2 regions of the Achromobacter sp. CF-sbj1-Ac2-l genome follow, and region 2 is predicted to be linked to the other one. Evidence: predicted binding sites of a transcription regulator. Region 2 holds the regulator's gene; the other holds the start of a gene.

Region 1 (16,049 bases), 1.2 Mb from region 2:
GGCGGCTTTCCGCCGCCAGGCCCAGGATGTACGACTCGCGGCCCAGGCTGTAGGTCTTGAGCTTGGGATTGAGCGCCAGGAAGCCCTCTTGCAGCAGGGCCGACAGCATGCGGTGCGCGGTGGGCGGCGTCAGGCCCAGGTCGCGCGCCACGTCGGTCAGGCCGACCCCGCGCGCGGGCGCGGCGCCCACGTACTTGAGGATGCGCAGCACCCGGAAGATGCTTTGCGCGCCGCCGACCGGATCGGCGTCGCGCGCGGTGGCGGAGGATTTGGCGGGGCTCACCGGCGCGCCTTCAATGCACCGTGGTGCCGTCGGGCGGCGACTGGTTCAGGCCCAGCGCCGCTTCCCAACTGCGCAGCGGCACGCAGGTCTGCAGCCGCTCGATGGCGCGCTGGATCAGCGCCGGATGCAGCTCGTGGCCGACCTGCGAGGCCACGTCGATGGTGGCGTCGCCGTGCAGCTCGTCCAGCCGCGCCTGCGCCGCCTGGATGTGCGCCACCGGCATGACGGCGTCGGCCGCGCCGTGCAAGAGATGCAGCGTGGTGTACTGCGGCGCGGCCTTGGGCAATTGCGCATAGCGGCCAGAAAAGGCGATCACGCGGCCGGCCATGCCGTCATGCGCCTGCACCAGCTCCAGCGCCATGATGGCGCCCTGCGAGAAACCCGCCAGCGCGGTGTCGGACTGCAACAGGCCGAAGCGGGCCTGGGCCCGCTGCACGTAGGCCTCCAGCGGCGGCAGGGCCCGGGCCACGCGTTCGGGGCGGTTTTCCTCGGTGACGCCGCGCACCGAGAACCATTGCCGGCCGGCGCCGCCGCCATCGAAGGGCTCGAAGCCCTCGGGGATCAGGATCGCCGCCGCGGGGAACGCGGCGCGCACGGCCTGGGCCAGCGGCAGCAGGTTGTCGGGCGCGCCGCCGACGCCGTGCAGCAGGATGAAAAGCTGCCGCACCTCGGTGCCGGGCTCGGGCAGGAATTCGATTTCGTGGGGGGACGCGGGGGAAGAAGTGGCCATGCTACGGCTCCGGACAGGCACTGGATGGCCCCATTGTAAAATGCCCGTCATACGCAATCCTAGGCAAAGCGCCCCCCGGGCCGGCTCGTGCCCCCGGTGTCCACAAGGCGCCCAGGGGCGTGCGCGGTCGGCGCGGGGCTTTGCATCAACCTGTGCATTCCATGAAAACACCGACGACAGACTCGGGAACCCCGCCGGCCGGCAAGAACCAGTTGCACCGCGTGCTCAAGGCGCGCCACCTGACCATGATCGCCCTGGGCGGCGCCATCGGCACCGGCCTGTTCATCGCCTCGGGCGCGGCCATCGCCCAGGCTGGCCCGGGCGGCGCGCTCACGGTGTACCTGCTGATCGGCCTGATGGTCTATTTCATCATGACCAGCCTGGGCGAACTGGCCACCTTCATGCCCGTGTCGGGCTCCTTCTGCACCTATGCCTCGCGCTACGTGGACGGCGGCTTCGGCTTCGCGCTGGGCTGGAACTTCTGGCTCAGCTGGGCCACGGTGGTGGCGGTGGACGTGGTGGCCGCCCAACTGGTGATGGCGTACTGGTTCCCCGATACCCCCGGCTGGATCTGGAGCGTCGCCTTCCTGGCGCTGACCTTCGGCCTGAACGCCTTCTCGGCGCGCAGCTTCGGCGAGGCCGAGTACTGGTTCGCCATCATCAAGGTGGTGGCGGTGCTGTGCTTCATCGTGCTGGGCCTGGCCATGCTGGTGGGCATCATCCACAGCGACGCGCCGGTCGGCGTGCGCAACTGGACCGTGGGCGAGGCGCCCTTCGTCGGCAACGCCGCCACCTGGGTCGGGGTGGCCATGGTGGTGGCCTATTCGTTCCAGGGCACCGAACTGGTCGGCGTGGCCGCCGGCGAATCCGAGAACCCGCGCCGCAACGTGCCGCGCGCCATCAACCACGTGTTCTGGCGCATCCTGCTGTTCTACGTGCTGGCGATCCTGATCATCGGCCTGCTGATCCCCTATACCGACCCGCAACTGCTGCGCAACGAGGTCGAGGACATCGCCGTCAGCCCGTTCACGCTGGTGTTCCAGCACGCCGGGCTGCTGTCGGCGGCCACCGTGATGAACGCGGTGATCCTGACCTCGGTGCTGTCGGCCGGCAATTCGGGCATGTATGCCGCCACGCGGATGCTGTTCAACATGGCGGTCGAGGGCCAGGCCCCGGCCGTGTTCAAGCGCCTGACCGGCAACGGCGTGCCGCTGTACGCGCTGCTGGCCACCACCGCGCTGGCCTGCCTGTGCATGTTCAGCGTGGTCTACAGCCCCAAGGCGGTCTATATCTGGCTGCTGAATTTCGCCGGCATGACCGAGTTCATCGTCTGGCTCAGCATCGCCGTCAGCCACTACCGCTTCCGCCAGGGCTACGTGAAGCACGGCTACGACACCGCCAACCTGCCCTACAAGGCCGGACTGTTTCCGTTCGGGCCGCTGTTCGCCTTCGTGCTGTGCCTGCTGGTCACGCTGGGCCAGAACTACCAGGCCTTCCTGGACGAGCGCATCGACTGGATCGGCGTGGTCTCGACCTACCTGGCGATCCCGCTGTTCCTGGCGTTCTGGATCGGCCACCGGCTGGTGAAGAAGTCGCGCTGGATCAGCTACGAAGACATGCAGTTCTACGGCTTCGAGGCCGACCGCGCGGCGGGCGTGCCGCAGGACGAACCGGTAGCCGCCGGCCAGGCCGCGCGGACCTGAGCCGCGTGCGGGCCCGGAGGCATCCGGGGCCACGCGCCCGGCCGCCGTCCGGCCCGCGCCGCCCCTATTCGAAGCTGTCGCGCGGACGCTGCGCGATGACGCCGTACCAGCCCAGGCCGGCATAGGTTTCATAGCCCGGCGTCAGCGCGAACCCCACCAGGCCGCGATCGGCGTTTTCGTAGTAGCCGCGCGGCCGCTCGTCGTGGCGCAGCACGTACCGCTCTTTCAGCGATACCGCGCCATCCGAGGCGGCGATGACGCGCTGGCGGCTGTCGACCAGCAGGCAGCGGGTGCGTCCCCATTCCTCTTCCGACAGGCCCACCGACTTGACGATACTGTCGGCCTGCTGGCTCCAGTCGAAGAACACCCCCAGCACGCCCAGCGGTTCGCCCTGCTTGTCGGCGTCGCGCCGGATCGCGGTGGCGTAGGTGGCGACGTGGGCGCCCTCCAGCAGGCGCTCGCTGTCGATGTCCATGGCCACGTACTCGCCGCCGTCGGCCGTGGCCATCCCGCGCCGGAACCACTCGGCCTGGCTGACGTTGGCGCCGCGCGCCTGCGGATAGCGGTCGGGACGGCCGTTGGCCACCACCCGCCCCTGCGCATCGGCCACCCACAGGTCCAGGTAGACCGTATAGCTGTCCAGGATCACGCCCAGCCGGCCGCTGGCGTGGCGGGCGCTGTCGGCGCCGGGTTCCTGCAAGGCCCGCACCACCGACGAATCCGTCGCCCACCAGCGCACGTCGCAGGAACGCTCGTACAGGTTGCGGTCCATGGTCTCGATCATGTTCAGCGCCAGGTCGCCCAGGCGGCGGCCCTCGTAGCCGCGGATCTCGTGCAGGGTGTTTTCGCCGATGCGGATCAGGTCGGCGATGGACCCGGCCAACTCTTCCTTGAGCGCGTCGGCGATGCCGGTGATCTGCTCGGACACGTACTGCACCTGGTTGGCCACCACCGCGAAACCGCGTCCCGCCTCGCCCGAGCGCGCGGCCTCGATGCGCGCGTTCAGCGACAGGTACTTGGCCTGCTGGTTGATGTCGACGATGCTCTCGATCTTCTCGTTCGAAATGCGCTCGACGCGGCGCGACAGTTCGACGATGCGTTCCGGTTGATGGGCCATGTTCAGCACTCCTTTTGTTGGACGTTGTTGCGTGAGGAGACGGTGACATGGGGACAGAAGCAGGAAGCGTGCCAAGCCCTGCACGGGTTAACGACCGGCGCCTTCCAGGGGCGTGGCGGGGATGGCGACGGCGCATCGCGCCTCGAAGCGGGCCTTGCGGCGCGCACCAATACGGTGCAAGCGACAGATACATCCGGTGCCTTCCGGGTCGGGTAAAATACTGTATATTCATACAGCAATAAGCGATTCCGGCCAGGCGCCTCTCCGCCCGGCCGTGCCGCCACCCACCGAATCTTCACCCAGGAAAACCGGGTCGTCCGCCCGCCATGCCGTCGCCAGAACAGATCCACCCCGCGTTGTGGCGCGCCACCCAGTTGGCGCGCGGCGCCGCCCGCAGCCTGCCCACCGGCCACGCCGCCCTGTCGGCCGAGCTGCCGGACGGCGGCTGGCCGCTGGGCTCGCTGATCGAGCTGCTGGCGCCGCAACCCGGCATCGGTGAAATCCGCCTGCTGCGCCCGGCCCTGGCGCAGCTCGAAACGCGCCGCGCCATCGCCCTGGTGCAGCCGCCGCACGCGCCGCACATCGCCAGTTGGATGAGCTGGCGGCTCGACCCGCGCCAACTGCTCTGGGTCGCCCCCGAAAAACCGCTGGACGCCCTCTGGGCCGCCGAGCAGATCCTGAAGAACGGCAGTTGCGGCGCCCTGCTCTGCTGGCTGCCGCACGTGCGCCCCGAATCGCTGCGCCGGCTGCACCTGGCGGCCCAGGCCAGCGACCTGCTGTTCGTCGCCCTGCGCCCGGCCAGCGCCGCGCAGCACGCCACCCCCGCCCCCTTGCGCCTGGCGCTCGCGCCCGCGCCGGGCGGGCTGTCCGTCCATATCCTCAAGCGCCGCGGACCGGTCTGCGAGGCCCCGCTGTACGTGGGCCTGGAGCCCGGCGTCCTGGCGCCCACCCGCCATGCGCCTCTGGATCGCCGCCTGCCTGCGCTGCCTGCCGCTGGACGCACTGCGCCCGCACTGGCCGCTTGAGGCGCAGGCCTACGCGGTCCTCGACCAGGAACGCGTCGCCGCCCTCACGCCCGCCGCGCGCCAGGCCGGCGTGCGCGCGGGCATGCGCCGCGGCGGCGCGGCCGCCATCGCGCCCGAGGTCGAACTGCTGGCGCGCGACCCGGTGGCCGAGGCCGACACCCTGCAGGGCGCGGCGCTGGCGCTGCTGCAATACACCCCCGAGGTCGCGCTGGCGGACGCAGACACCGTGCTGCTCAACGTCGGCGCCAGCCTGCTGTTCTTCCGCGGGCCACGCGCGCTGCACCGGCGCGTGGCCGCCACGCTGGCCGCGCTGGACCTGCGCGTGTCGCTGGGCATGGCGCCCACCGCCGCCGGCGCCTGGCTGCTGGCGCATCGCGGCGGACGCCGGTCGCCGCGCCGGGTGCTCACCCCGCGCACCCTGGCGCGCCGGCTCGACGCCCTGCCCGTGGCCCTGCTGCCCCAGGCCCTGCCGCGCCTGGACTGGCTCAACGACATCGGCTGCCACACCCTGGCCGACCTGCGCGCCCTGCCGCGCGCCGGCCTGCAACGGCGCAGCGCGCCCGAGCTGCTGCAAGCGCTGGACGCGGCCTACGGCCAGTCGCCCGAACTGCATCGCTGGATCGAGCCGCCGCCGCGCTTCGAGCGCCGCATCGAGCTGATGGAATACCTCGAACACACCGACGCGGTGCTGGCCGTGGCGCGGCGCCTGGCCGAACAGTTGGGCGGCTGGCTGGCGGCGCGGCAACTGGCGGTGCGGCGCGTGCTGCTGCGCCTGGACCACGAGCGCGGCCGCCACGCACGCCCGCCCACCGAGCTGGAACTGGCGCTGGCCCAGCCCGTCTGGCAGGCGCCGCAGATCCTCAACCTGCTGCGCGAAAAGCTCGGCCGCCTGACGCTCGAAGCGCCGGTGATCGCGGTGACGCTGCTGGCGCCCGACACCACCGAACAGCCCGCCGCCAGCACCACGCTGTTCCCCGAACCCGGCGGCACCGCCGCCGACCACGCCCGCCTGCTGGACCTGCTGACCGCGCGGCTGGGCCGCGAGCAGGTGCGCCACGCCTGTCCCCTCCCCGACCACCGGCCCGAGGCCGCCAACGCCTGGGGCGACGCGCTGGAACCGCCGCAACGCCCCGAACCGCTGCCCGAGCCCCTGGACCGCCCCTTCTGGCTGCTCGATCCGCCGCTGCCGCTCAAGCTTGCCGGCCACCGCCCGCAATACGCCGGCCAGGCGCTGCGGCTGATGCGCGGCCCCGAGCGCATCGAAAGCGGCTGGTGGGATCCGGTCCTGACCGTGCGCGACTACTTCGTGGCCGAGGACGCCGCCAGCGCGCGCTACTGGATCTACCGCGAGCGCGACGACGCGCACGCGCGCTGGTACCTGCACGGGCTGTACGCCTGACCCCGCCATGCACGCGCCCGACGATCCCCATGACGACGCCCCCGGTCCGCCTGCCGGACTGCCCGGCTACGCCGAACTGCAATGCCAGTCGAACTTCTCGTTCCTGCAGGGCGCCTCGCACCCCGAGGAACTGACCGCCCGCGCCGCCGAACTGGGCTATGCCGCCCTGGCCATCACCGACGAATGCAGCCTGGCCGGCGTGGTGCGCGCCCACGTCGAGGCCAAGACCCAGAAGCTGCCGCTCATCATCGGCGCCACCTTCCGGCTGCGCGCCGGCCCCGAGGCCGCGCCGCTGGACCTGACCCTGCTGGCGCAGACCCGCGAGGGCTACGGCAACCTGTCCGAACTCATCACCCTGGCCCGCACCCGCGCCCCCAAGGGCGAATACCGGCTGGCGCCCGAGGACTTCACCGCCCCGCCGCCGGGCTACGAACACCTGCGCCACCTGCCCGAATGCCTGGCGATCCTGTCGCCCGTCTACGGCGACGACCCCGACCGCATGGCGCAGCAGGCGCGCTGGCTGGCCGCCACCTTCCCGCGCCGCGCCTGGGTCGGCCTGACCCTGCTGTACCGCTCGCGCGACGACCTGCACCGCGCCGCCGTCGACCGCGCCGCGCGCGCCGCCGAACTGCCGGTGGTGGCGCTGGGCCAGGTGCAGATGCACGTGCGCTCGCGCAAGCCGCTGCACGACACCCTGACCGGCATCCGCACCCACCAGTGCGTGTCGCAATGCGGCTACGCGCTGGCGGGCAACGCCGAGCAGCACCTGCGCACCCGCATGCGGCTGGCCAACCTCTATCCGCCCGAGGCGCTGGCGCAGACGCTGGTGGTGGCGCGGCGCTGCGCCTTCTCGCTGGACGAACTGCGCTACGAATATCCCGACGAGATCATCCCGCGCGGCCACACCCCCGCCACCTACCTGCGCCAGGAAACCCTGGCCGGCGCCGCGCGGCGCTTTCCGGGCGGGACGCCGGACTACGTCAGCGAGCAGATCGAAAAGGAACTGGCGCTGATCGCCGACCTGCAATACGAGGCCTACTTCCTCACGGTCTACGACATCGTGCAGTACGCCCGCGACCACGGCATCCTGTGCCAGGGGCGCGGCTCGGCCGCCAACTCGGCGGTGTGCTACTGCCTGGGCATCACCGAGGTCGATCCGCGCCGCGGCAACAACCTGTTCGAGCGCTTCATCAGCAAGGAACGCAACGAGCCGCCCGACATCGACGTCGACTTCGAACACCAGCGGCGCGAGGAAGTGATCCAGTACATCTACCGCAAGTACGGCCGCCAGCGCGCCGCCCTGACCGCCGTGGTGATCTCGTACCGCCCGCGCAGCGTGCTGCGCGACACCGGCCGCGCGCTGGGCGTGGACCCGGGCGTGATCGACGCGGTGGCGCGCGCCCACCAGTGGTGGGACAGCAAGCAGGAAATGCTGCGCACGCTGGGCGCCTGCGGCCTGGACCCGGAATCGCAGGTGGCGCGGCAGTGGGCCGCGCTGGCCCAGACGCTGATGGGCTTTCCGCGCCACCTGTCGCAGCACCCCGGCGGCTTCGTCATCTCGCGCGGCAAGCTGTCGCGGCTGGTGCCGATCGAAAACGCCGCCATGGCCGACCGCAGCGTGGTGCAGTGGGACAAGGACGACCTGGACGCGCTCAAGCTGCTCAAGGTCGACGTGCTGGCGCTGGGCATGCTGTCGGCGCTGCGCCGCACCCTGGAACTGGCCGGCCAGCGCCGCGGCCAGCCGCTGCGGCTGCAGGACATTCCCGAAGGCGACGAACCCACCTACGACATGATCTGCGAGGCCGACACCATCGGCGTGTTCCAGATCGAATCGCGCGCCCAGATGACCATGCTGCCGCGCCTGCGGCCGCGCGAATACTACGACCTGGTGGTGCAGGTGGCCATCGTGCGGCCCGGCCCGATCCAGGGCGGCATGGTGCATCCGTACCTGCGCCGCCGCCAGGGCAAGGAAAAGGAAAGCTACCCCAGCGAGAAAGTGCGCGGCGTGCTCAGCCGCACCATGGGCGTGCCGATCTTCCAGGAACAGGTGATGCAGATCGCGGTGGTCGCGGCCGGTTTCTCGCCCGGCGATGCCGACCAGTTGCGGCGCTCCATGGCCGCCTGGCGGCGCAAGGGCGGCGTCGACAAATACCGCGTCAAGCTGGTGGGCGGCCTGCTGGCGCACGGCTACACGCTGGACTTCGCGCAGGCGCTATTCCGCCAGATCGAGGGCTTTGGCGAATACGGCTTTCCCGAAAGCCACGCCGCCAGCTTCGCGCTGCTGGCCTACGCCAGTTCCTGGCTCAAGCGCCACGAACCCGAGGCCTTTCTGGCCGCGCTGCTCAACTCCCAGCCCATGGGCTTTTACGCGCCGGCGCAACTGGTGCAGGACGCGCGCCGCCACGGCGTGCGGGTGCTGCCGGTGGACGTGACCGTCAGCGGCTGGGACGCGGCGCTGGAGCCCGCGCCCGCCGACGCGCCGCCGCGCCGGCCCCATCCTCACGCGCCCTCGCCGGACGAAATCCGCCCCGCCGTGCGCCTCGGCCTGAGCCTGATCCAGGGCCTGCACCAAGACAGCGCCCGCCGCATCGAGGCCGCCCGCGCCGAGGCCCCCTTCACCAGCACCGGCGACCTGGCCCGCCGCGCCGCCCTGACGCGCCACGACCTGAACGCCCTGGCCGCCGGCGACGCCCTGCGCACCCTGGCCGGCCACCGCCGCCAGGCCAGTTGGGAAGCCGCCGCCAGCGTCCACAGCCGCGACCTGCTGCGCGACGCCGCCATCCACGAAACCGAGATGCCGCAACTGGCCGCGCCGACTGAAAACCAGACCGTGGCGGCCGACTATCGCAGCGTCGGCCTGACCCTGCGGCGCCACCCCGTCGAGCTGCTGCGGCCGCAACTGGCGGCGCGCAACTTCCAGCCGGCCAGCGTGCTCAACGGCTACCCCGACAAGCGCGTGGCCCGCGCCTGCGGCATCGTCACCGTGCGCCAGCGGCCGCAGACCTCCAAGGGCGTGATCTTCGTCACGCTGGAAGACGAAACCGGTCCGGTCAACGTGGTGGTGCGCCCCGAACTGATCGAACGCCAGCGCCGCGAGCTGCTCGGCGCCACCCTGCTGGGCGTGTATGGCTCTTGGCAGAGCGTGGACGGCGTGCGCCACCTGATCGCGCAGCGGCTGGTGGACCTGTCCGAGCTGCTGGGCGGCCTGAGCACGCCCAGCCGCAATTTCCACTGACGGCAGTGCGCGGCGGCCGGCGACGCTCCGGGAATCGACCGGACGCCACGGCCAAGCGCCGCGCGGGCGGCTGGTCTATGATGGATTTTCCGCGCCGCCCGCCGGCCCCGCGCCGGCCGCGCCGTGGAGACGTTTTCTATTTCAGGAGTGATCATGATCCGCAAGCTGATTCCCGTTCTGCTGGTTGCCACGCTGAGCGCCTGCGCCAACACCGGAGCCCCGCGTTCCTCATCCTCATCCGCCGCCTCCAGTTCCGCCAGCTCGCCCGCCGCGTCCGACAGCTCCTCCGGCGCATCGTACGGATCACCCTCCGCCCAGGCCGGCGCCCGCAAGACCTGCGACGCCGCCGCGCTGCAATCGCAGATCGGCCAGAAAGCCACCCAGTCCGTCCTGGAAGACCTGCGCACCCGCAGCGGCGCCGCCACCGCCCGCATCCTGCGCCCGGGCCAATTGGTCACCATGGAATACAACGACACCCGCCTGAACCTGATCGTCGACGACAAGGACGTGATGACGGCGATCCGCTGCGGCTGACGTCCCGGCATTCACGGCAAGACGGGCGCAACGGGCACTCGCCCGGCGCTCGCTTCTTCCAGACGGCGCGGTTGCCCGGGTCGTCCATGGACATCTTCCCGGGGCCGCCCCGCCCGCGGACAACCATCCCCAAGCGAACGACCGGCCAGCCCCACAGGCTGGGCCGGGCCGGCGCGCCAGCAAGCTTGCCGGCGCGACCGCCCCCTGCACGCCCGGCCCACGAATCGATCCACAAATCGATCCGCCAACGCTTGACCCTTACGTAACGTCATGCCCAAAAGTTCGGCCTGCGCCATTCACGAAGGAACCCCATGCGACTGAAAGTAGGAGAACTGGCCAAGCGCAGCGGACTGACGGTCCGCACGCTGCACCACTATCACGCGATCGGCCTGCTGACGCCTTCGGCGCGCGCCGACAACGGCTACCGGCTCTACGGCCGCGACGACATCGCCCGGCTGCACCAGATCCAGGCATTGCGTCGCTTCGGATTGCCGCTGGCCGAGATCGGCGCCTACCTGGACCAGCCCGGCACGCCGCTGGACGAGATCATCGCCAGACAGATCGCGATGCTCGACAGCCAGATCCAACACGCCACCCGGCTGCGCGAACGCCTCGCGCAGTTGCAAGGCCAATTGGCGATGGGAGCGGAGCCGGAACTGGCCGATTGGCTGACCACTCTGGAACTGATGAACATGTACGACAAATATTTCTCCCAGGAAGAACTGGCGCGTCTGCCCATGTACCGCCGAGGCCCGAACGACGATGCCGGCTGGCTTGCGCTCATCGCCGACGTGCGCCGGCAGATGGACGACGGCGCCCCGCCCGAGGACCCGCGTTCGCAGGCGCTGGCCCTGCGCTGGATGACGCTGCTGCTGCGCGACACCAACGGCGATGCGCGCCTGCTCGTGAAGCTCAACCAGATGCACGAACGGGAACCGGCCATGCAGGAACACATCGGTATCTCGCCCGCCATGCGCGACTACGTGGTGCGCGCCTTCTCCGAAAGCAAGCTGCGGCTCTACGAAAAACACCTGACGCCGGACGAGGCCCGGTTCATGCGGGCGCATTATCACGACCGCGCCGGCGAATGGCCGGCCCTGATGGCGCGGGTGCGCGACGCGATCGATGCCGGGCAGGCGCCCGACTCGGCCGCCGGCCGCGAACTCGCGCGGCAATGGCTGGAACTGTTTTGCAGCTACGCCGGCAACGATCCCGCGACCCACGCGAAATTCCGCCACGCCCTGATGACCGAGCCCGAACTGACCGCCGGCACCTGGGCCGATGACGCCACGCTGGCTTTCATGCGCCAGGCCATGGGCGCATTGGCGGCGGCGCGCTAAGCGGCGTCGGCGTCCGCGGACACGGACGCCGACGCGGTTACGGTCGAGGTCGTCGTCGCGGTCGAGGTCACGGTCGAGGTCGAGGTCTCGGTCGCCGTCGCGGTGACAGTCGCGGCGACAGTCGCAGCCGCGACCGCGCTACCAGCGCGCCGCCTGGACGAAATCCACGAAGGCGCGCAACGGCGCCGGCAGATAGTGCCGGCCCGGAAAATACAGCAAGGGGCCGGTGAAGCTGGGCCACCAGTCCGCCAGCACCGGCTCCAGTTCGCCCCGATCCAGGTACGGCTGCAGCCAGTCCTCGAACAGATAGACCACTCCGGCGCCCGCCACCGCCGCATCGACCGCCAGGTCCACCGCCGCCCCCAGGCTGACGATCAGCGGACCATCCACCTCCACCGTGACGGACTGGCCGTCGCGTTCAAACGCCCACGCCGGCATCGCGCCGCTGGTGAAACGGCCGCGCAGGCACAGGTGCTGGCGCAGGTCTTGCGGATGTTGCGGCCGTCCATGCCGGGCCAGATACCCCGGCGCGGCCGCCGCCGCCATCCGCTGGCGCCGCGGCCCGATCGGGACGGCCACCATGTCCTGGTCCATGCTTTCCTCGTAGCGGATGCCCGCGTCGCAGCCCGACTGCAGCAGCTCGACAAAACGATCGTCAACGATCACCTCCAGCCGGATCTCCGGATACTGCGCCAGAAACGGCGGCACGATGCGCGGCAGCACCAGCCGGGACGCCGCCAGCGGCACATTCAGCCGCAGCCGGCCCGCCGGCCGGTCACGGAAATTGTTGGCCACGTCCAGCGCCGACTCGACCGCGTCCAGCGCGGGCGTCAGTTGCTCCAGCAGGCGCTGCCCGGCCGCCGTGGTCGCCACGCTGCGCGTGGTGCGGTTCAGCAGCCGCAGGCCCAGCCGGGCTTCCAGCCGGCGCACCGCCTCGCTCAACTGCGACGCGCTGGTCCCCGTCTGGCGCGCCGCGCCACGAAAGCCCCCATGCGTGGCCACCGCGACAAAGGCGCTGATGTCTTGAAGGTTGGACACGGCAAGCCCCAATTGTTCGCTATTCCGCACAAGCTGTGCAATTACCAGGGATTGTCGCACGCCCCGCGCCGCCCTAGACTCGCTGTCATTCCCTCCCTGGAGCACGTCATGACCTCGATTCAACAAGCCGGCGCCTATGCGCTGGGCGACCTGACCGTCAACCGCCTGGGCTACGGCGCCATGCAACTGGCCGGCCCGCACGTATTCGGACCGCCCAAGGACAAGGCGCAAGCCCTGGCGGTGCTGCGCGAAGCGCTCGAACTCGGCATCAACCACATCGACACCAGCGACTTCTACGGCCCGCACATCACCAACCAACTGATCCGAGAAGCGCTGCACCCCTATCGCGACGATCTGGTCATCGTCACCAAGGTCGGCGCGCGCCGGGGCGACGATGCCTCGTGGCTGCTGGCCAATTCCCCCGCCGAACTGGAATCGGCCGTGCACGACAACCTGCGCAACCTGGGCCTGGACGTGCTGGACGTGGTCAACCTGCGCCTCATGTTCGACGTGGCCGGCCCCGCCGAAGGCGACATCGAACAGTCCTTCACCACCCTGGCCGAATTGCAGCGCAAGGGCCTGATACGCCACCTGGGCCTGAGCAACGCCACCGCGCGCCAGGTGGCGCAGGCGCGCGGCATCGCCGACATCGTCTGCGTGCAGAACCAGTACAACATCGCGCACCGCGCCGACGACGCGCTGATCGGGCAGCTTGCGCAAGATGGCATCGCCTACGTGCCGTTCTTCCCGCTGGGCGGCTTCTCGCCGCTGCAATCGGCCACGCTGGAGCGCGTGGCCGCCGACTGCCAGGCCACGCCGATGCAGACCGCGCTGGCCTGGCTGCTGCAACGCGCGCCCAACATCCTGCTGATCCCGGGCACCTCGTCGATCGAACACCTGCGGCAGAACGCCGCCGCGGCCAGCCTGGCGCTGCCGCCGCGGGCCGTGGCCGAACTGGACGGGATCGGCGCCGTGGGCTAGTTCAATGGGCGCGGTTGACCAATCCGCCGCATAGTGGCACCTTACCCCGAAGTGCCACGCCCGGAACCCCACTTGGACCACCCACAGCCCCTCGTCACCGTCGACGCCGTCCTGCTCACCCTGCGCGAGACCGGCCTGGAAATCGCCCTGCACCCGCGCGACCGCGCGCCGTTCAAGGGCGCCATGGCCTTGCCGGGCGGCGTGGTTCACGTGGACGAAGACGCCAGCACCGAAGCCAGCATCCGCCGCGTGCTGCGCGAGAAGACCGGCTTCGAGCCGCGCTACCTGGAGCAGTTGCAGGTGTTCTCCGGCCCCGACCGCGACCCGCGCAAGTGGTCGCTGTCGGTGTCCTACGTGGCGCTGGTGCCGGCCGCCGAACTGGAGGCCGCCCCGGCGGGCTTTCGCTTCGTCAGCGTGGACGCGCTGCCGCCGCTGGCCTTCGACCACGCCGGCATCGTCGCCGCCGCCGTGGCCCGCCTGCGCGGCAAATCCAGCTACTCCACCCTGCCGTTCTTCCTGCTGCCCGAACGCTTCACCCTGACCGAGCTGCAGCGCACCTACGAAGCCATCCTCCAGACCACCCTCGAGAAATCGAACTTCCGCCGCAAGATGGAAGCCTGGGACGTGCTCGAAGCCACCGACGACTACGCGCTCGGCGCGCAGCGTCCCGCCCGCCTGTACCGCCTGAAAGACTTCGCCCTGTTCGACCGCAGCGTCGGCTGACCTCGCGCCGAACTCCACTTAGTTGCAAACAAACAATAAGTAGGCTTATACTTGCCTCACTTAGTTTTAATCTGCCACTAAGGCCACATCATGTTCACTCTTACCGCGGTAGTAGCAGGACAACGCCACACCGATACGCCCAGCGCGTTCGTGTTCCCCGGCGGCGAAAGCCAGGTCACCGTGCCGGCGGCCTTGCAGGCCCGCGCCGACGCGGCCAGCGAATTCCGCATCCACGCCCTGCTGAAGTCGGCCGACGACGTCATGCAGTTGCTGCTGCTGACCGACGCGCTGCGCCGCCTGAACCCGGCCGCGCCCGTGCACCTGGACCTGCCCTACGTGCCCTATGCCCGCCAGGACCGCGTCTGCAATCCGGGCGAGGCGCTCGGCGCGGCGGTGTTCTGCAAGCTGATCAACGACCAGCAATACGCCACCGTCACCGTGGTCGAACCGCACAGCGACGTCACCCCCGCCCTGCTGCAACGCGTCCGCGTCATCGACGCCGCCGCCTTCCTGAAGAACGCGCTGGCCAACCCCGCCTTTGCCAACGGCGTCACCCTGATGGCGCCCGACGCCGGCGCCCGCAAGCGCGTGCAGGCCCTGGCCAAAAAGCTGGGCGTGGCCGACGTGCGCTACGCCGAAAAAGTCCGCGACCCGCAAACCGGCCGCATCACCGAAACCCGCGTGCCCGACGACATCCCCGCGCAACCGGTGCTGGTGGTCGACGACATCTGCGACGGCGGCCGCACCTTCCTGGAACTGGCCAACGCCCTGCGCGACAAGACCGACCAGCCGCTCTACCTGTACGTCACCCACGGCCTTTTCAGCAAGGGCCTGGCCGAGCTGAACGCCCGCTACGCCGGCCTGTACACCGCCTACGACTGGACCGCCGCCGAAGGCCCGGCCGCGCCCGTCATCGTCAACCCGATCGTAGCCGCCGACGCGCTCGCCACCGCGGCCAACTGAACATCAAGCAGGAGTCCACGCCATGAATGCCCCCGCCCCCGTCGCCACCAAGAACGGCATCAACCCTTTGCTGCAAGCCGACTTCTACAAGACCGGCCACCCCTTCCAGTATCCCAGGGGCACCAACAGGATCCTGGCCAACTTCACCCCGCGTTCGGCCCGGCTGGCGCCGGTGCTGCCCGAACTGTTCGACAACAAGATCGTCTGGTTCGGCCTGCAAGGCTTCATCAAGGAAATCCTGATCGACCTGTTCAACCGCGAATTCTTCGGCAAGCCCGCCGGCACCGCCGTGCGCCAGTACCAGCGCCGCGTCGACAACGCGCTGGGCAAGGGCGCGGTCACCGTCGATCACCTGCAGGCGCTGTATGACCTGGGCTATCTGCCGCTGGAGATCCGTTCCCTGCCCGAAGGCGCCCGCGTCGACATCCGCGTGCCGCCCGTCACCTTCATCAACACCAAGCCCGAATTCGCCTGGCTGGTCACCTACATCGAAACGCTGTTCAGTTGCGAATCGTGGAAGCCGTCCACCGTGGCCACCATCGCCTTCGAATACCGCAAGCTCCTGACCTACTTCGCCCGCCTGACCGGCAGCCCGATGGACTTCGTCAACTGGCAAGGCCACGACTTCTCGATGCGCGGCATGGCCGGCCTGTACGACGCCCGCAAGAGCGGCGCCGGCCACCTGCTGTCGTTCACCGGCACCGACACCATTCCCGCCATCGACTATCTCGAAGACCTGTACGGCGCCGACTCGGACCGCGAACTGGTCGGCGGCTCGGTGCCCGCGACCGAACACTCGGTCATGTGCCTGGGCAGCAAGGAAGGCGAAATCGAGACCATCCGCCGCCTGGTCACGCAGGTCTATCCGGCCGGCATCGTGTCGGTGGTGTCGGACACCTGGGACTTCTGGCAAGTGGTCACCGACTTCGCCGCCGCATTGAAGTCGGAAATCCTGGCACGCCAGCCTGATCCCTTCGG
Region 2 (16,049 bases):
ACGCTGTCACTGCGCGAATCCAGCCCATACGCATCGGAACGTACCCCCGCCGCATAGCCGAGCGCCTCCTGCAGGCTGGTGGCGCCCTGGTCCACGATCTGGTCGCGCGGCACCACGGTGATCGACTGCGCCGTCTCGTTCAGCGGCGTATCCGTCTTGGTGGCCGTGGCCGAACGCGTGGCCGCGTAGCCCAGCACCGGGCTGGTCGCCGTCTCGGCGCTGCCTTCCACCTTGACCGACGGCAACGTGGTCGGTTCGACGGGCGCGGACTGCGCGACCAGCGCGGCCGGCAGCAGGCTCAACGCCGCCGCCAGGCTGGCGCGGCGGGACATGGCAGGATCAAACATCGACGTGGCTCCCCTTGATGAATTTTGAAGAGCCAGATGTTAATGTTTCTCGTTATTGAAATGGTTCCTTTTCCCTACGAAAAGAAAGACTTCCCCTGTTTACAACAGACCGCCCACGGGCAGCGCCCCCCAAGCGCTCCGCCCCATCAGGGAAAACGACAATAAAAAAGGCGCCCCAAAGGGCGCCCCGACGGCACGCTGGCGGCTCAAGCGCGCCCGGCGCGCAATTCCACCGCCTTGGCCCAGCGCCGCGCCACCGACGGCGAGGTCGCGCACGTGGCCGACTCCGTCACCACGCGCACCGCGCGTTCCAGCAACTGGATGTCCGCCTCGTGCTGGCGCGCCACATGGGGATCCTCGAAGAAGATGACCCGCTGGCACTGGTGCTCCAGCACCAGTTCCGCGATCTGCGCATCGCCGCCCAGCGGACCGCTCAGGTAGCGGTGCACCCACGGCGTGTCCTTGGGCCAGCCGCGCGACCACGCCAGTTCGTTCAGGCGGCCACCGGTGGTGCCGGTCGCCACGCGTCGCGCAAACTGCGACAGCACGTCGAAGTGCTCGGCCGCGAACGCCACCATCTCGTCCTTGAGCGCATCGTGCGCGATCAACGCCAGCGTCTGGCCGGTGTAATTGAACAGCCGCGACGCCGCCATGTCCGGCGCCAGGCCCGCGTGCACGCGCTCGACTTCCATCCACTCGATGGCGCCGGCCAGCGTTGAAATGAACGGCCGGCCATGCGTGATGCACTGGCGCTTGAGCGCCAGCGCCTCCGGAAAGATCGACGACGGGTCCACCGGATCGATCAGGTAAATCGCGCCATCGAACGGCTCCTGCCCATCGCGCCCTTCGGTGACGCGCGCCACCAGCTTCATCAACCCGCCTTCGCGGCCATACGGATAGCGGATCAGGCCGGAATAGCCTTGCAGCATGCCCTCGCGCACGATGGCATCGTGGGTGCGCCCCACGGTATGCAACTGCACGCCCAGTTCGCGGATGGTGGACGAACAGGCCCGCAGCCAGGTGAACAAGGCGGCGTCGGGCGATTCATGGTGCAGTCGGTTGGCGGCCAGGCCAAAGCGCAATTGGGCAGCGGGCATCGGTAGACTCGGATGGCAAGGACAACGAAAGAGTCTTGATGATACCCCGCCGCCCGCGCCCCCAATGCAAAAACGCTCCCGAAGGAGCGTTTCGCTGGAGGATCAGTCGGCCTCGTCGATCCAGGCCATCTGGATGGCCTCCAGGATCTTCTCGCCGCTGCGTTCCGGGTCGTCATTGAAACCGGGCAAGGCCAGCACCCATTCGCGCAACTGCGTGAAACGCAGCGTCTTGGGGTCGACGTCCGGATGGGCGTCCGCCAGCGCCTCGGCAATCTGGTAGGTATCGGTCCACTTCATCAATGGCCCTCTTTCGCGTGGTTGATGGTGTACTTGGGAATCTCGATCGTCAGATCGGCATCCTCGACCCGCGCCTGGCAAGACAGGCGCGAGGTCGGCGTCAGGCCCCAGGCCTTGTCCAGCAGGTCCTCTTCGTCATCGGTCGCGTCTTCCAGCGACGAATAACCCTGCTTGAGCACCACGTGACAGGTCGTACACGCGCACGACAGTTCGCAGGCATGCTCGATGTCGATGTGATTGTCCAGCAGGATGCGGCAGATCGACACGCCCTTGGGCGCGTCCTCGATCACGGCGCCCTCGGGGCAGTAGTCGGGATGAGGCAATACGGTCAGTTTCGGCATAGCGTCTTATCAGGCGATTTCGTCAAGTTTGCGGCCAGCCAGCGCGGCGCGGATGCTGCGGTCCATGCGGCGCGCGGCGAATTCATCGGTCGCCGCCGACAAGGCCTCGACCGCGGCCTTCACCGCGTCCACGTCCTGCGCCTCCTGGGCGCGACTGGCTGCCTGCAGGCATTCATCAACCCGTTGGCGTTCCTCGGCATTCAGCAGGTCGCCGTCGACCGCCAGCGCGGCCTGCACCGACTCGACCAACTGACGCGCTTCCACCTGCTGCTCGCGCAGCATGCGGGCGCGGGCATCGTTGTCGGCCTGCGCCACGCTGTCGGCCAGCATGCGCGCGACCTCATCGTCGCTCAGGCCGTACGACGGCTTGACCGACACCGCCGCTTCCACGCCCGTGCTCTGCTCGCGCGCGGTCACGCTCAACAGCCCGTCGGCATCCACCTGGAACGTCACGCGGATGCGCGCGGCGCCCGCCACCATCGGCGGAATGCCGCGCAGTTCGAAACGCGCGAGCGACCGGCAATCCGACACCAGGTCGCGCTCGCCCTGCAGCACGTGGATGCTCATGGCCGTCTGGCCATCCTTGAACGTCGTGAATTCCTGCGCGCGCGCCACCGGAATGGTGCTGTTGCGCGGGATCACGCGCTCAACCAGGCCGCCCATGGTTTCGAGGCCCAGCGACAGCGGCGTCACGTCCAGCAGCAGCCAGTCCTCGCCCGGGGCGCGGTTGCCGGCCAGCAGATTGGCCTGCAGCGCGGCGCCCAGCGCCACCACCTGGTCCGGGTCCAGATCGGTCAGCGGCTCGGTGCCGAACATCTCGCCCACGGCGGCGCGCACCACCGGCATGCGCGTGGCGCCACCCACCATCACCACACCGCGCACGTCGGCGGGTTTCAGCGCGGCGTCGCGCAGCGCCCGGCGCGCGCTCTCCAGCGTGCGCTGCACCAGCGGCTGCGCCAGCGCCTCGAACTGCTCGCGGGTCAGCGTGTGATCGATGACCTGGCCATTGGCCAGCGTCAGATTCAGATTGGCGTCCTGCGCATCCGACAGCGCCTCGCGCGCGGCGCGCGCCGCCATCAGCAGGCCGCGCCGGTCGGCGTGCGTCAGATCCTTGGCACCCGCGGCCGCCACCACGTGGTCAACGATGAGCGAATCGAAATCATCGCCGCCCAGCGCGGTATCGCCACCGGTCGAGATCACTTCGAACACGCCCTGCGTCAACCTCAGGATGGAAATATCGAACGTGCCGCCGCCCAGGTCATAGACGGCATACACGCCTTCGGCGGCGTTATCCAGGCCGTAGGCGATCGCCGCGGCGGTCGGCTCGTTCAAGAGGCGCAGCACGTTCAGGCCGGCCAGGCGCGCCGCGTCGCGGGTCGCCTGTCGCTGGGCGTCGTCGAAATACGCCGGCACCGTGATGACGGCGCCCACCAGGTCGTCGCCCAGCACATCCTCGGCGCGCTGGCGCAGCACCGCCAGGATCTGCGCCGACACTTCCACCGGGCTCAGGTCGCCCTGCGCGGTGCGGATGCGCACCATGCCGGGCGCGTCCACGAATTCGTACGGCGCGCGCGTGGCGCGCGCCTCTTCCAGCGAACGGCCCATGAAACGCTTGACCGACACCACCGTGTTCAACGGGTCTTCGGCTTGCTGCGCCAGCGGTTCGCGCCCCGTGGTGACCTTGCCGCCGGGGAAATAGCGCACCGCCGACGGCAGCAGCACGTGCCCCTGCGCATCAGGCAGGACCTCGGCGACGCTGCTGCGCACGGCGGCAACCAGGGAATTGGTGGTGCCCAGGTCGATCCCCACCGCCAGCTTGCGCTGGTGCGGCGCGGGCGATTCGCCGGGCTCGGAAATCTGCAATAAGGCCATGATTGTTTTTTCTACTCAGTAGGCGGCGAAGTCCGGGCGCCCCGCGGCCGGGCCATCCTGGGGACTAGGAATCGGGATGGGCCTGGGCCAGCTCCTGCGCCAGCTTCTCCACGAACATCCATTCCCGCACCTTGAGACCCGCCGCGGCGTAGTCGCGCTGTTCGTCCAGCAGGCGCGTCAACGCGGCGCGCATCTGCTGCCGGGCATCCTCCAGCTCGGTCCGCAGCTCGGCCAGCACGCCGGCGTCATTGCGCGCGTCGTCCATCATTTCGCGCCAGGTCATCTGCTGCATCAGGAAAGCCGTGTCCATCGACGTGTTGCTCTCGGTCTGCAGATCCACGCCGGCCTGCTCGCACAGATAGCGCGCCCGCAACAGCGGATCGCGCAACTGGCGGTAGGCCTCATTGGCGCGCGCCGCCCACTGCATGGCCACGCGGCGTTCCGCGGGGCTGGCGGTGGCAAAGCGGTCGGGATGCACCTGCGCGGCGACGGTGCGCCACGCCGATTCCAGCGCCTGGGCGTCCAGGTCGAAGCGTGCCGGCAAGCCGAACAGGCTGAAGTGATCGTCTCCAGCCAAGACTTACACCGTGAACGACTCGCCGCAGCCGCAGGTCGCCTTCTCGTTGGGGTTGCGGAACTTGAAACCTTCGTTCAGGCCTTCGCGGGCGTAGTCCAGCTCGGTGCCGTCCAGGTAGGCCAGGCTCTTGGGATCGACGAACACCTTCACGCCGAAGCTTTCGAACACCTGGTCTTCGGGCGCCGCGTCGTCCACATACTCCAGCTTGTAGGCCATGCCGGAACAACCCGTCGTCCTAACGCCGAGGCGCAAGCCGATCCCCTTGCCGCGCTTTTGCAAGTAGCGGCCGATGTGGGTGGCAGCCTGTTGGGTCAGGGTAACGGACATGTTCAGCTCGCAACAGCTTCGGCGGGCACCGAATGCTTTTCCTTGTAGTTCTGCACGGCGGCCTTGATCGCGTCTTCGGCCAGGATCGAGCAGTGCACCTTCACGGGCGGCAGGGCCAGTTCTTCGGCGATCTGCGTGTTGCGGATGTTCATCGCTTCGTCCAGCGTCTTGCCCTTGACCCATTCGGTCACGAGCGAGCTGGAGGCGATGGCCGAGCCACAGCCGTAGGTCTTGAAGCGCGCGTCCTCGATGACGCCGGCTTCGTTCACCTTGATCTGCAGCTTCATGACGTCGCCACAGGCAGGGGCGCCGACCATGCCGGTACCCACCGAGTCGTCCGACTTGTCGAACGAACCGACGTTGCGCGGGTTTTCGTAGTGATCCAGGACTTTGGTGCTGTAAGACATGTTAGTTCTCCACGTATTCTTTGGCGCGGGCGCTCAGTGCGCGGCCCATTGCACGGTATTCAGATCGATGCCTTCCTTGGCCATTTCCCACAGCGGCGACATATCGCGCAGCTTGCCGACGCGGCTCTTGAGCAGTTCGATGGTGTAGTCCACTTCCTGCTCGGTGGTGAAACGGCCCAGCGTGAAGCGGATCGAGCTGTGCGCCAGCTCGTCGTTGCGGCCCAGGGCGCGCAGCACGTAGGAAGGTTCCAGGCTGGCCGAGGTGCAGGCCGAGCCGCTCGAGACGGCCAGTTCCTTGATCGCCATGATCAGGGACTCGCCTTCGACATAGTTGAAGCTGACGTTCAGGTTGTGCGGCACGCGCTGGTCCATGTCGCCGTTGAGGTAGACCTCTTCGATCTGCGACAGGCCGGCCCAGAGGCGATCACGCAGCATGCGGATGCGCTCGTTCTCGGTGCCCATTTCCTCGCGGGCCAGGCGGAAGGCCTCGCCCATGCCGACGATCTGGTGCGTGGCCAGCGTGCCCGAACGGAAACCGCGTTCGTGGCCGCCACCGTGCATCTGCGCCTCGATGCGCACGCGCGGCTTGCGGCGCACGTACAGCGCGCCGATGCCCTTGGGGCCGTAAGTCTTGTGCGCCGAGAACGACATCAGGTCGACCTTCAGCTTCTGCAGGTCGATCTCGACCTTGCCGGTGGCCTGCGCGGCGTCGACGTGGAAGATGATGCCCTTCTCGCGGCAGATCTCGCCCAGGGTTTCGATGTCCTGGATGACGCCGATTTCGTTGTTCACCATCATCACCGACACCAGCACGGTGTCGGGACGCAGCGCCGCCTTGAAGACATCCAGGTCGATCAGGCCGTTGTCCTTGACGTCCAGGTAGGTCACCTCGAAGCCCTGGCGCTCCAGTTCACGACAGGTGTCGAGCACGGCCTTGTGCTCGGTCTTGATGGTGATGATGTGCTTGCCGCGCTCGGCATAGAAGTTGGCGGCGCCCTTGATGGCAAGGTTATCCGACTCGGTGGCGCCGGAGGTCCAGACGATTTCACGCGGATCCGCGTTCACCAGCTTGGCGACTTCCTCGCGGGCGCGTTCGACGGCCTCCTCGGCTTCCCAGCCGAACGAGTGACTGCGCGACGCGGGATTGCCGAAGCTCTCGTACAGCCACGGGATCATTTTTTCGACGACGCGCGGGTCGACGGGGGTCGTGGCCGAGTAATCCAGATAGATCGGGCGGGTGGTCATCTCTACAACTCCTACTGCTTATACGGTGGCATTGGCCGCGACGGTGGTGGTCGGGGCGTTGGCGGCGTTATTGGCGCCTCCCACCCGATTCACGCGCACCGCGCAGGCCTGCGCTTGATTGTTGGCTTCCTGCAATTGGCGCACACGCTGCTGATCGACCAGATCCTGCAGCGACACCGAATCCAGGTAATCGACCATCTTGCGATTCAGCGTGGCCCAGAGCTCATGCGTCATGCACTTGCCAGGCTTGCCGTCGTTGCCGCTCGTACAGTCCCGCTTGCCGCCGCAGCTAGTGGCGTCCAGCGGCTCATCGACGGCGAAGATGATGTCGGCCACGGTCACGTTGCGCGCCAGGCGGGCAAGCGAGTAACCGCCGCCCGGGCCCCGCACGCTGTCCACGAGTTCGTGGCGGCGCAGTTTCCCGAACAGCTGTTCCAGATAGGAAAGCGAAATATTCTGACGCTGGCTGATGGCCGCAAGAGTGACCGGGCCGCTATGCTGCCGCATAGCCAGATCGATCATGGCAGTCACGGCGAAACGCCCTTTGGTAGTTAGCCGCATGGTGAATTCCCTGTGATTCGGCAATGGCCGCCGGCGAATCCGACGGTCAATACCCGAGTAATTGGCTCAAGTATAGCAAATTCCCGAGTAATTTGGTATGGCTCCCGGCTAGAAAAAACCGCGCTGTCGCGCGGTTTTTTCACTACCAATCGCCAGGCGCCCCACAGGACGCCCCGGCGCACAGGAGGCTCAAGCCGCCTGGTATTGGGTAGCGCGCTTACGGACCAGTTCAAGCACGCCCTGACAGGCGTCTTCGAGGTAGTCAAGCACCTTGCCAAAACCGTCGGCGCCGCCGTAGTACGGATCGGGCACGGTCGCCTCTTCGAACTCGTTGGCGAAACGCATCAACAGCATCAGCTTGTGCTGGTACGCCTTGGGGCACTGCTGCTGCATGGCGGACAGGTTGTCCCAATCCATGGCGAGGATGAGGTCGAAGTCGCGGAAGTCTTCCGCGGTGACCTGGCGGGCCTCGCAGTGCGTGATCTCGTAGCCGCGCTTGCGCGCTGCGGCCTGCGCCCGGGCATCAGGCGCCTCGCCGATGTGAAACGCGTGCGTGCCCGCGGAGTCGATGCGAACCACATCGCCCAAACCCGCGTCGTTCACCAAATGGCGAAACACGCCCTCTGCGCTCGGCGAGCGACAGATATTGCCCATGCAAACGAAAAGTACCTTGGTCATCATGGGAGTAAGTGTGCGGGAAAACCCGAGATAAGGCAAGCTTTTTTTGCGTTTTCGCCATCCGTTACACGCTGGGCCACCGCCTTAAATAATCATTATAAATCATATAGTTAACAACTATATTTGAGGCTTTCCGGAGGGCCTGGGACGGATCCCTTGCGCAAATTTCGGACGCCCGCTGACAACATGATGACTTTTCCCAATATTCAGCACACTGTCAGCGCAGAGACACATTTAGATACCGATTTACCTCATACCGCGCCATCCAGCAGCACGCGCTGCTTGAGCGCCGTCAGCGCATCCCGGGCGGCCGCGGCCTGCTCGAACTCCAGATTGCGCGCATGGTCCATCATCAGCTTTTCCAGGCGCTTGATCTCGCGGGCCAGGGCCTTTTCGTCCTTGAGCAGCTCAGCCGGAACCGCGGCTTCCAGCGCGTCGTGCTGCACCGGGGCGACGATGCCGTCGATCAGCTCGCGCACGGCCTTCTGCACGCCGCGCGCGGTGATGCCGTGATCGGCATTGAACTGCAACTGCTTGGCGCGGCGACGGCTGGTTTCCTCCATGGCGCGCTGCATCGAATCGGTGATGCGGTCGGCGTACAGGATGGCATGGCCGTTCAGGTTGCGCGCGGCGCGTCCGATCGTCTGGATCAGGCTGCGCTCGGAACGCAGGAAGCCTTCCTTGTCCGCATCCAGGATGGCAACCAGCGACACTTCCGGAATGTCCAGCCCCTCTCGCAGCAGGTTGATGCCCACCAGCACGTCGAACGTGCCCAGGCGCAGGTCGCGGATGATTTCCACGCGCTCGACCGTATCGATGTCCGAGTGCAGGTAACGCACCCGCACCCCGTGCTCGGTCAGGAAGTCGGTCAGGTCCTCGGCCATGCGCTTGGTCAGCGTGGTGACCAGCACCCGCTCTCCCTGGCTGGTGCGCGCCTTGATCTGTCCCAGCAGGTCATCGACCTGGGTGCGCGCCGGCAACACCTCGACGATCGGATCGACCAGGCCGGTGGGACGCACCACCTGCTCGACCACGTTGTCGGCGTGCTCCTTTTCGTACGCCGCGGGCGTGGCCGACACGAACACGCACTGGCGCATGCGCGCCTCGAATTCCTCGAGCTTGAGCGGCCGGTTGTCCAGCGCCGACGGCAGCCGGAAGCCATACTGCACCAGGGTTTCCTTGCGCGAGCGGTCACCCCGGTACATGGCGCTGAGCTGGCCGATGGTGACGTGGCTCTCGTCGATGAACATCAGCGCATCGGCGGGCAGATAGTCGATCAGCGTGGGCGGCGGCTCCCCCGGCGCGGCGCCGGACAAGTGGCGCGAGTAGTTCTCGATGCCCTTGCAGAAACCCAGTTCCTGCAGCATTTCCAGGTCGAAGCGGGTGCGTTGCTCAAGCCGCTGGGCCTCGACCAGGTGGCCGTCGTCGACGAAGCGCTTGGTGCGTTCGCGCAACTCCTCCTTGATAGTCTCGATGGCGCGCAGCACCGTATCCCGCGGCGTGACGTAGTGCGAGCCGGGGTAGACGGTGAAGCGCGGCAGCTTCTGGCGGATGCGGCCGGTCAGCGGATCGAACAGCTCGAGGCTTTCGATTTCGTCGTCGAACAGTGTCAGGCGCAGCGCCAGCTCGGCGCTTTCCGCCGGGAAGATGTCGATGGTCTCGCCGCGCACGCGGAACACGCCGCGCGTGAATTCGGCGTCGTTGCGGGTGTACTGCATGGCCACCAGCCGCGCCAGGATCTCGCGCCTCGAGATCTGGTCGCCGGCGCGCAGGATCAGCACCATCGCGTGGTAGTCGCCGGGGTTGCCGATACCGTAGATGCACGACACGGTGCCAACGATGATGGTGTCGCGCCGTTCCAGCAGGCTCTTGGTGGCCGACAGGCGCATCTGCTCGATGTGCTCGTTGATCGACGAGTCCTTTTCGATGAACAGGTCGCGCGTCGGCACATAGGCCTCGGGCTGGTAGTAGTCGTAGTACGAGACGAAGTACTCCACCGCGTTCTTGGGAAAGAACTCGCGCATTTCCGCGTACAACTGCGCGGCCAGCGTCTTGTTGGGCGCCAGCACCAGCGCCGGCCGCCCCAACTGGGCGATGACGTTGGCCATGGTGTAGGTCTTGCCCGAGCCGGTCACGCCCAGCAGGGTCTGGTACATCAGGCCGTCCTGCACGCCCTGGACCAATCCTTCGATGGCGCCCGGCTGGTCGCCGGCGGGCGGATAGGGTTGGTAGAGGTGGAACGGGCTGCCGGGGTAATCGACGTACCCCGGGCCAGGGGCCGCCGCGACAGCGCCAGGGGCCACATCGGCCGCCCCGTCAGTGACGGAGCCAACGGCTGCGGCACCCGCCGCGCTCGGGTCTATTGCGCTCTTAGGCATGCTAGACTGTTCCCAGGGTAAACCCCCCATTATCCACAGCACTTCCGACTGCGTCCACTCACCCTCAGCAGAGTCCCATGAGCACCCTTTTCGATTCCGTCGAACTCGCGCCGCGCGACCCCATTCTTGGTCTGAACGAACAATACAACGCGGACACCCGCCCCGGTAAAGTCAATCTGGGCGTGGGCGTGTACTACGACGACCAGGGTCGCATTCCCCTGCTGGGCGCCGTGCGCAAGGCGGAAATCGCCCGCATCGAGGCCGCCGCCGCCCGCGGCTACCTGCCGATCGAAGGCATCGCCGGCTACAACCAGGGCGCGCAAGCCCTGCTGATCGGCAAGGATTCCCCGCTGGCCGCTGCCGGCCGCGTCCTGACCACCCAGGCCCTGGGCGGCACCGGCGCGCTCAAGATCGGCGCCGACTTCCTGCGCCAGTTGCTGCCGACCTCCAAGGTCCTGATCAGCGATCCGAGCTGGGAAAACCACCGCGCGCTGTTCGAACGCGCCGGTTTCGAAGTCGGCACCTACGCCTACTACGATGCCGCCACCCGCGGCCTGAACTTCGACGGCATGCTGGCCGCCCTGAAGGCCGCGCCGGCCAACACCGTGGTCGTGCTGCACGCCTGCTGCCACAACCCCACCGGCGTCGACCCGACCTTCGACCAATGGAAGCAGATCGCCGCGGTCGTCAAGGAAAACAAGCTGGTGCCGTTCCTGGACATCGCCTACCAGGGCTTCGGCGAAGGCCTGCGTGAAGACGCCGCGGTCGTGCGCCTGTTCGCCGACCTCGACCTGACCATGTTCATCAGCTCGTCGTTCTCGAAGTCGTTCTCGCTGTACGGCGAGCGCGTCGGCGCCCTGACGGTCGTGGCCGGCAGCAAGGACGAAGCCACCCGCGTGCTGAGCCAGCTCAAGCGCGTCATCCGCACCAATTACTCCAATCCGCCCACCCACGGCGGCACGATCGTCTCCACCGTGCTGAACTCGCCCGAGCTGTTCGCCATGTGGGAAGAGGAACTCGGCGCCATGCGCGACCGCATCCGCCTGATGCGCAAGCAGTTGGTCGAGAAGATCAAGGAACACGGCGGCAAGCAGGACTTCAGCTTCGTGCTGCAGCAGCGCGGCATGTTCTCGTACTCGGGCCTGACCTCGGCCCAGGTCGACCGCCTGCGCGAAGAGCACGGCGTCTACGCCGTCTCCAGCGGCCGCATCTGCGTTGCCGCGCTCAACAGCGGCAACATCGACCAGGTGGCCAAGGGCATCGCCGCGGTACTGTAAGACGCGCCGACAGCGGCACCTCCAAACGGGACCTGCGGGTCCCGTTTTTATTGCCTGTCACAAAACCGCGTTGGATCAACGCTTGCATTTTTGCGTTATGTCCCCCAGAATGCCGCTGTATATATGTACAGTCCGACTCACAAACGGATCACCGCCATGGCCAGCAAACTCACTGATCGTCAACAGCAAATCCTGGACCTCATCCGGCAGACCGTCGCGCGTACCGGCTTTCCGCCCACCCGCGCCGAGATCGCCCAGGCCCTGGGTTTCCGCTCGCCCAATGCGGCCGAAGACCATCTGAAGGCCCTGGCCCGCAAGGGCGCCATCGAGCTCACCGCCGGCGCCTCCCGCGGCATCCGCCTGAAGGACAACTCGCCGACACCGTCGCAGGCGCCCTTGCCCCTGCCCGGCCTGGCGCAGCTACTGCTGCCGCTGGTGGGGCGCGTGGCGGCAGGCAGCCCGATCCTGGCCGCGGAACATGTCGAGCGCGAGATCGGCGTCGATACCAGCCTGTTCGCGCAGACGCCCGATTACCTGCTCAAGGTGCGCGGCATGAGCATGCGCGACGCCGGCATCCTCGAAGGCGACCTGCTGGCCGTCAAGAAGGCTTCCGAGGCTCGCAATGGCCAGATCGTGGTCGCGCGGCTCGGCGACGACGTCACCGTCAAGCGCCTGCAACGCCAGAACGGCCGCATCGAACTGCTGCCCGAGAATCCGGACTTCAGCGTCATCGTGGTCGAGGCCGACCAGGAATTCGCGCTGGAAGGCATCGCGGTCGGGTTGATCCGCCCGCACACGCTGCACTGACCCACTGCTTCCGATCCGGCGCCACGGACGCGCCAAAAAAGAAACCCCGCTTGCGCGGGGTTTCTTTTTGCGAGCACCCCTCGCGGGGCGCCTCGGGCCAGGCATCAGTGCTTGAGCACCGGATCCGTCGAACCCGGCTCGGCCGGCTTGGCGACCAGCGGCTCCTTGACCGCTTCGTCTTCAGCCAGCGGCTCCGGCAGGCGTTCCAGGGCCAGTTCCAGCACCTTGTCGATCCAGCGGACCGGCACGATCTCGAGATGGTTCTTGACGTTGTCCGGGATCTCCGCCAAATCCTTGACGTTTTCTTCCGGGATCAAGACCGTCTTGATACCACCGCGATGGGCGGCCAGCAGCTTTTCCTTCAGGCCGCCGATCGGCAGGACTTCGCCACGCAGCGTGATCTCGCCGGTCATGGCGACGTCGGCGCGCACCGGGATGCGCGACAGGGCCGACACCATGGCCGTGGTGATCGCGATACCGGCGGACGGACCGTCCTTGGGCGTCGCGCCTTCCGGCACGTGCACGTGCATGTCGTGCTTCTCGAACACGCTGTCGGCAAAGCCCAGGCGACGCGCCCGCGAGCGCACCACCGTGCGGGCCGCCTCGACCGATTCCTTCATCACGTCGCCCAGCGAACCGGTGCGTTGGATCACGCCCTTGCCAGGCATGTCCGCCACTTCGATCGTGAGCAGGTCGCCACCGACTTCCGTCCAGGCCAGGCCGGTCACCTGACCGATCTGGTTTTCCTTTTCGGCCATGCCGAAGGTGTAGCGGCGCACGCCGAGGTAGTCGCTGAGGTTCTCGCCCGTGACGTTGACCGGCTTGAGTTCGAAGGTCTTGCCTTCGGCCTTGGCGCGGTCGCTCTGGGTGAGCAACTGCTTGATCACCTTGCGGCAGATCTTGCCCACTTCGCGCTCGAGCGCGCGCACGCCGGCTTCGCGGGTGTAGTAGCGCACGATGTCGCGCAGCGCGCTGTCATCGACGGTCAGCTCGGTATCCTTGACGCCGTTGTTCTTCATCAGCTTGGGCAGCAGATGGTCGCGGGCGATGTGGATCTTTTCTTCCTCGGTGTAGCCCGACAGGCGGATCACTTCCATCCGGTCCAGCAGGGCCGGCGGAATGTTCAGCGTGTTGCTGGTGGCCACGAACATGACGTCCGACAGGTCGAAGTCCACTTCGATGTAGTGGTCCTGGAACGTGTGGTTCTGTTCCGGGTCCAGCACTTCGAGCAGCGCCGACGAGGGATCGCCGCGGAAATCCATGCCCAGCTTGTCGATTTCATCGAGCAGGAACAGGGGATTGCGCACGCCGACCTTCGACATGTTCTGGACGATCTTGCCGGGCATCGAGCCGATGTACGTACGGCGGTGGCCACGGATCTCGGCCTCGTCGCGCACGCCGCCCAGGGCCATGCGCACGAACTTGCGGTTCGTGGCCTTGGCGATGGACTGGCCCAGCGAGGTCTTGCCGACCCCGGGAGGACCGACCAGGCACAGGATCGGCGCCTTGACCTTGTCCACGCGCTGCTGCACGGCGAGATATTCGAGGATGCGTTCCTTCACCTTCTCCAGGCCGTAGTGGTCGTTGTCGAGCACCGTTTCGGCGTTGGCGATGGAGTTGTTGATCTTGCTCTTTTTCCTCCAGGGGAGGTTGATGAGCGTATCGATGTAGTTGCGCACCACGGTGGCTTCGGCCGACATGGGCGACATGAGCTTGAGCTTCTTGAGCTCGGCATCGGCCTTCTTGCGCGCCTCCTTGGGCATGTGCGCGGCGATGATCTTCTTTTCGAGCTCCTCGATGTCGGCGCCCTCTTCGCCCTCGCCCAACTCCTTCTGAATGGCCTTGACCTGCTCATTCAGGTAGTAGTCGCGCTGGCTCTTTTCCATCTGCTTCTTCACGCGGCCGCGGATCCGCTTTTCGACCTGAAGGATGTCGATTTCGGTTTCCAACTGCGTGAGCAGGCCTTCGAGGCGCTCGGAGGTGCCGACGATCTCGAGCATCTTTTGCTTCTGCTCGAGTTTCAGCGGAAGATGCGCGGCGATCGTGTCGGCCAGGCGGCCGGCGTCATCGATGCCGGCGAGCGAGGTCAGGATCTCCGGGGGGATCTTCTTGTTGAGTTTTACGTATTGCTCGAACTGGGCGACGATCGCACGGCGCAGGGCCTCGGTCTCGGAGCCCTGGACGGCGTCCGGCTCGATCGGGGTGACCTGGCAGGTGAAGTGCGAGTCGGCGTCTTCGATGCTGTTGATGCGGGCGCGCTGGGTGCCTTCGACCAGCACCTTGACGGTGCCGTCGGGCAGCTTGAGCATCTGCAGGATGCCGGCGACGCAGCCGATCTCGTAGACGTCTTCAGGGGTGGGATCATCCTTGCCGGCGGACTTTTGGGCCACCAGCATGATGCTCTTGCCCGCTTCCATCGCAACCTCGAGCGCGCGGATAGAGCGCGGACGGCCGACGAACAGCGGGATGACCATGTGCGGGAACACCACGACGTCGCGCAGCGGCAGCAGGGGAAGGTCGATCGGGTCGGAAGGCAGGGTCTGGCTGGCAGACATAGGAGGTTCCTCGGTATGACTCGGCGTATCGGGGACAGGATGACCGGGTATACCCGGACAGCCCCGTCAGTTACGTCTGTTATGGGAACAATAGCCGAAAATTCAAGATCCCGGCGGCCGGATAAACAAAACCGCAAAAAAAACGGCGGCCGGTATCCAGTTTTATTGCACACACCCAGGGAGTGTGCGTTCAATCGGGGCCCTGAGACAAAAAAACCCGTTACGGAAACGGGTTTTCTTGAAATATCCGTCAGGCCGCGGCGTCGCGGACTTCCCCGCGCTCGGGCTTTTCGGTCGTCCCCTCTTCGTCGGCGTAGATCAGCAAGGGCTTGCCCTCGCCTTCGATCGCGCCTTCGTCGAGCACCACGCGCTTGACGTTGCCTTGCGACGGCAGGTCATACATGGTGTCGAGCAGGGCCTGCTCGATGATGGAACGCAGGCCACGGGCGCCGGTCTTGCGCTTGAGCGCCTTGCGGGCGATGGCCTTGAGGGCGGCGGGACGCACGTCCAGCTCGGCGCCTTCCATGGCGAACAGCTTCTGGAATTGCTTGAGCAGGGCGTTCTTGGGCTCGGTGAGGATCTGCACCAGGGCAGCTTCATCGAGTTCGTCCAGCGTGGCGACCACGGGCAGGCGGCCGACCAGCTCGGGGATCAGGCCGAACTTGATCAGGTCTTCGGGCTCGACTTCGGAGAACAGCTCGCCGACGCCGCGCTCGGACTTGGCGCGCACGGAGGCGGAGAAACCGATACCGGACTTTTCCGTGCGGTCGCGGATGACCTTTTCCAGGCCGTCGAAGGCGCCGCCGACGATGAACAGGATGTTGGTCGTGTCGACCTGGACGAAGTCCTGGTTGGGGTGCTTGCGCCCGCCCTGCGGCGGCACCGAGGCCACGGTGCCTTCGATCAGCTTGAGCAGGGCCTGCTGCACGCCCTCGCCCGACACGTCGCGGGTGATGGACGGGTTGTCGGACTTACGGGAGATCTTGTCGATTTCATCGATGTAGATGATGGCGCGCTGCGCCTTCTCGACTTCGTAGTTGCAGTTCTGCAGCAACTTCTGAATGATGTTCTCGACGTCTTCACCGACGTAACCGGCTTCGGTCAGCGTGGTGGCGTCTGCCATGACGAACGGCACGTTCAGCATGCGCGCGAGGGTCTGCGCCAGCAGTGTCTTGCCCGACCCGGTGGGGCCGATCAGCATGATGTTGCTCTTGGACAGCTCGACTTCGTCGCCCTTGATCTCGCCGTGGCGGATGCGCTTGTAGTGGTTGTAGACGGCCACC

What was found. Region 2 encodes LexA, which represses DNA repair genes until DNA is damaged. Its sites were predicted from a motif close to ACTGTATNNNNATACAGT; they were not measured.
Region 1: a site for LexA is predicted at 4,053-4,070, ahead of imuA (translesion DNA synthesis-associated protein ImuA). Genes of this name have one in related genera too.

Annotation. Positions count from the first base shown of each region.
Region 1 is NZ_CP199855.1:2,626,672-2,642,720, reverse strand. It holds gene ACUDCK_RS12110 (IclR family transcriptional regulator) at 1-283, opposite strand, end outside; gene ypfH (esterase) at 294-1,013, opposite strand; gene ACUDCK_RS12100 (amino acid permease) at 1,175-2,716, shown strand; gene ACUDCK_RS12095 (methyl-accepting chemotaxis protein) at 2,781-3,833, opposite strand; gene imuA (translesion DNA synthesis-associated protein ImuA) at 4,160-4,858, shown strand; gene ACUDCK_RS12085 (Y-family DNA polymerase) at 4,788-6,257, shown strand; gene ACUDCK_RS12080 (error-prone DNA polymerase) at 6,265-9,492, shown strand; gene ACUDCK_RS12075 (I78 family peptidase inhibitor) at 9,646-10,026, shown strand; gene ACUDCK_RS12070 (MerR family transcriptional regulator) at 10,338-11,366, shown strand; gene ACUDCK_RS12065 (LysR family transcriptional regulator) at 11,505-12,404, opposite strand; gene ACUDCK_RS12060 (aldo/keto reductase family oxidoreductase) at 12,513-13,385, shown strand; gene ACUDCK_RS12055 (NUDIX hydrolase) at 13,458-14,108, shown strand; gene prs (ribose-phosphate diphosphokinase) at 14,199-15,071, shown strand; gene ACUDCK_RS12045 (nicotinate phosphoribosyltransferase) at 15,094-16,049, shown strand, end outside.
Region 2 is NZ_CP199855.1:3,820,966-3,837,014, forward strand. It holds gene ACUDCK_RS17260 (TonB-dependent siderophore receptor) at 1-332, opposite strand, end outside; gene ACUDCK_RS17265 (methylglyoxal synthase) at 554-1,444, opposite strand; gene iscX (Fe-S cluster assembly protein IscX) at 1,547-1,741, opposite strand; gene fdx (ISC system 2Fe-2S type ferredoxin) at 1,741-2,082, opposite strand; gene hscA (Fe-S protein assembly chaperone HscA) at 2,092-3,954, opposite strand; gene hscB (Fe-S protein assembly co-chaperone HscB) at 4,019-4,531, opposite strand; gene iscA (iron-sulfur cluster assembly protein IscA) at 4,535-4,858, opposite strand; gene iscU (Fe-S cluster assembly scaffold IscU) at 4,861-5,265, opposite strand; gene ACUDCK_RS17300 (IscS subfamily cysteine desulfurase) at 5,299-6,510, opposite strand; gene iscR (Fe-S cluster assembly transcriptional regulator IscR) at 6,529-7,071, opposite strand; gene ACUDCK_RS17310 (low molecular weight protein-tyrosine-phosphatase) at 7,261-7,752, opposite strand; gene uvrB (excinuclease ABC subunit UvrB) at 8,001-10,127, opposite strand; gene ACUDCK_RS17320 (amino acid aminotransferase) at 10,205-11,404, shown strand; gene lexA (transcriptional repressor LexA) at 11,561-12,211, shown strand; gene lon (endopeptidase La) at 12,316-14,766, opposite strand; gene clpX (ATP-dependent Clp protease ATP-binding subunit ClpX) at 15,017-16,049, opposite strand, start outside.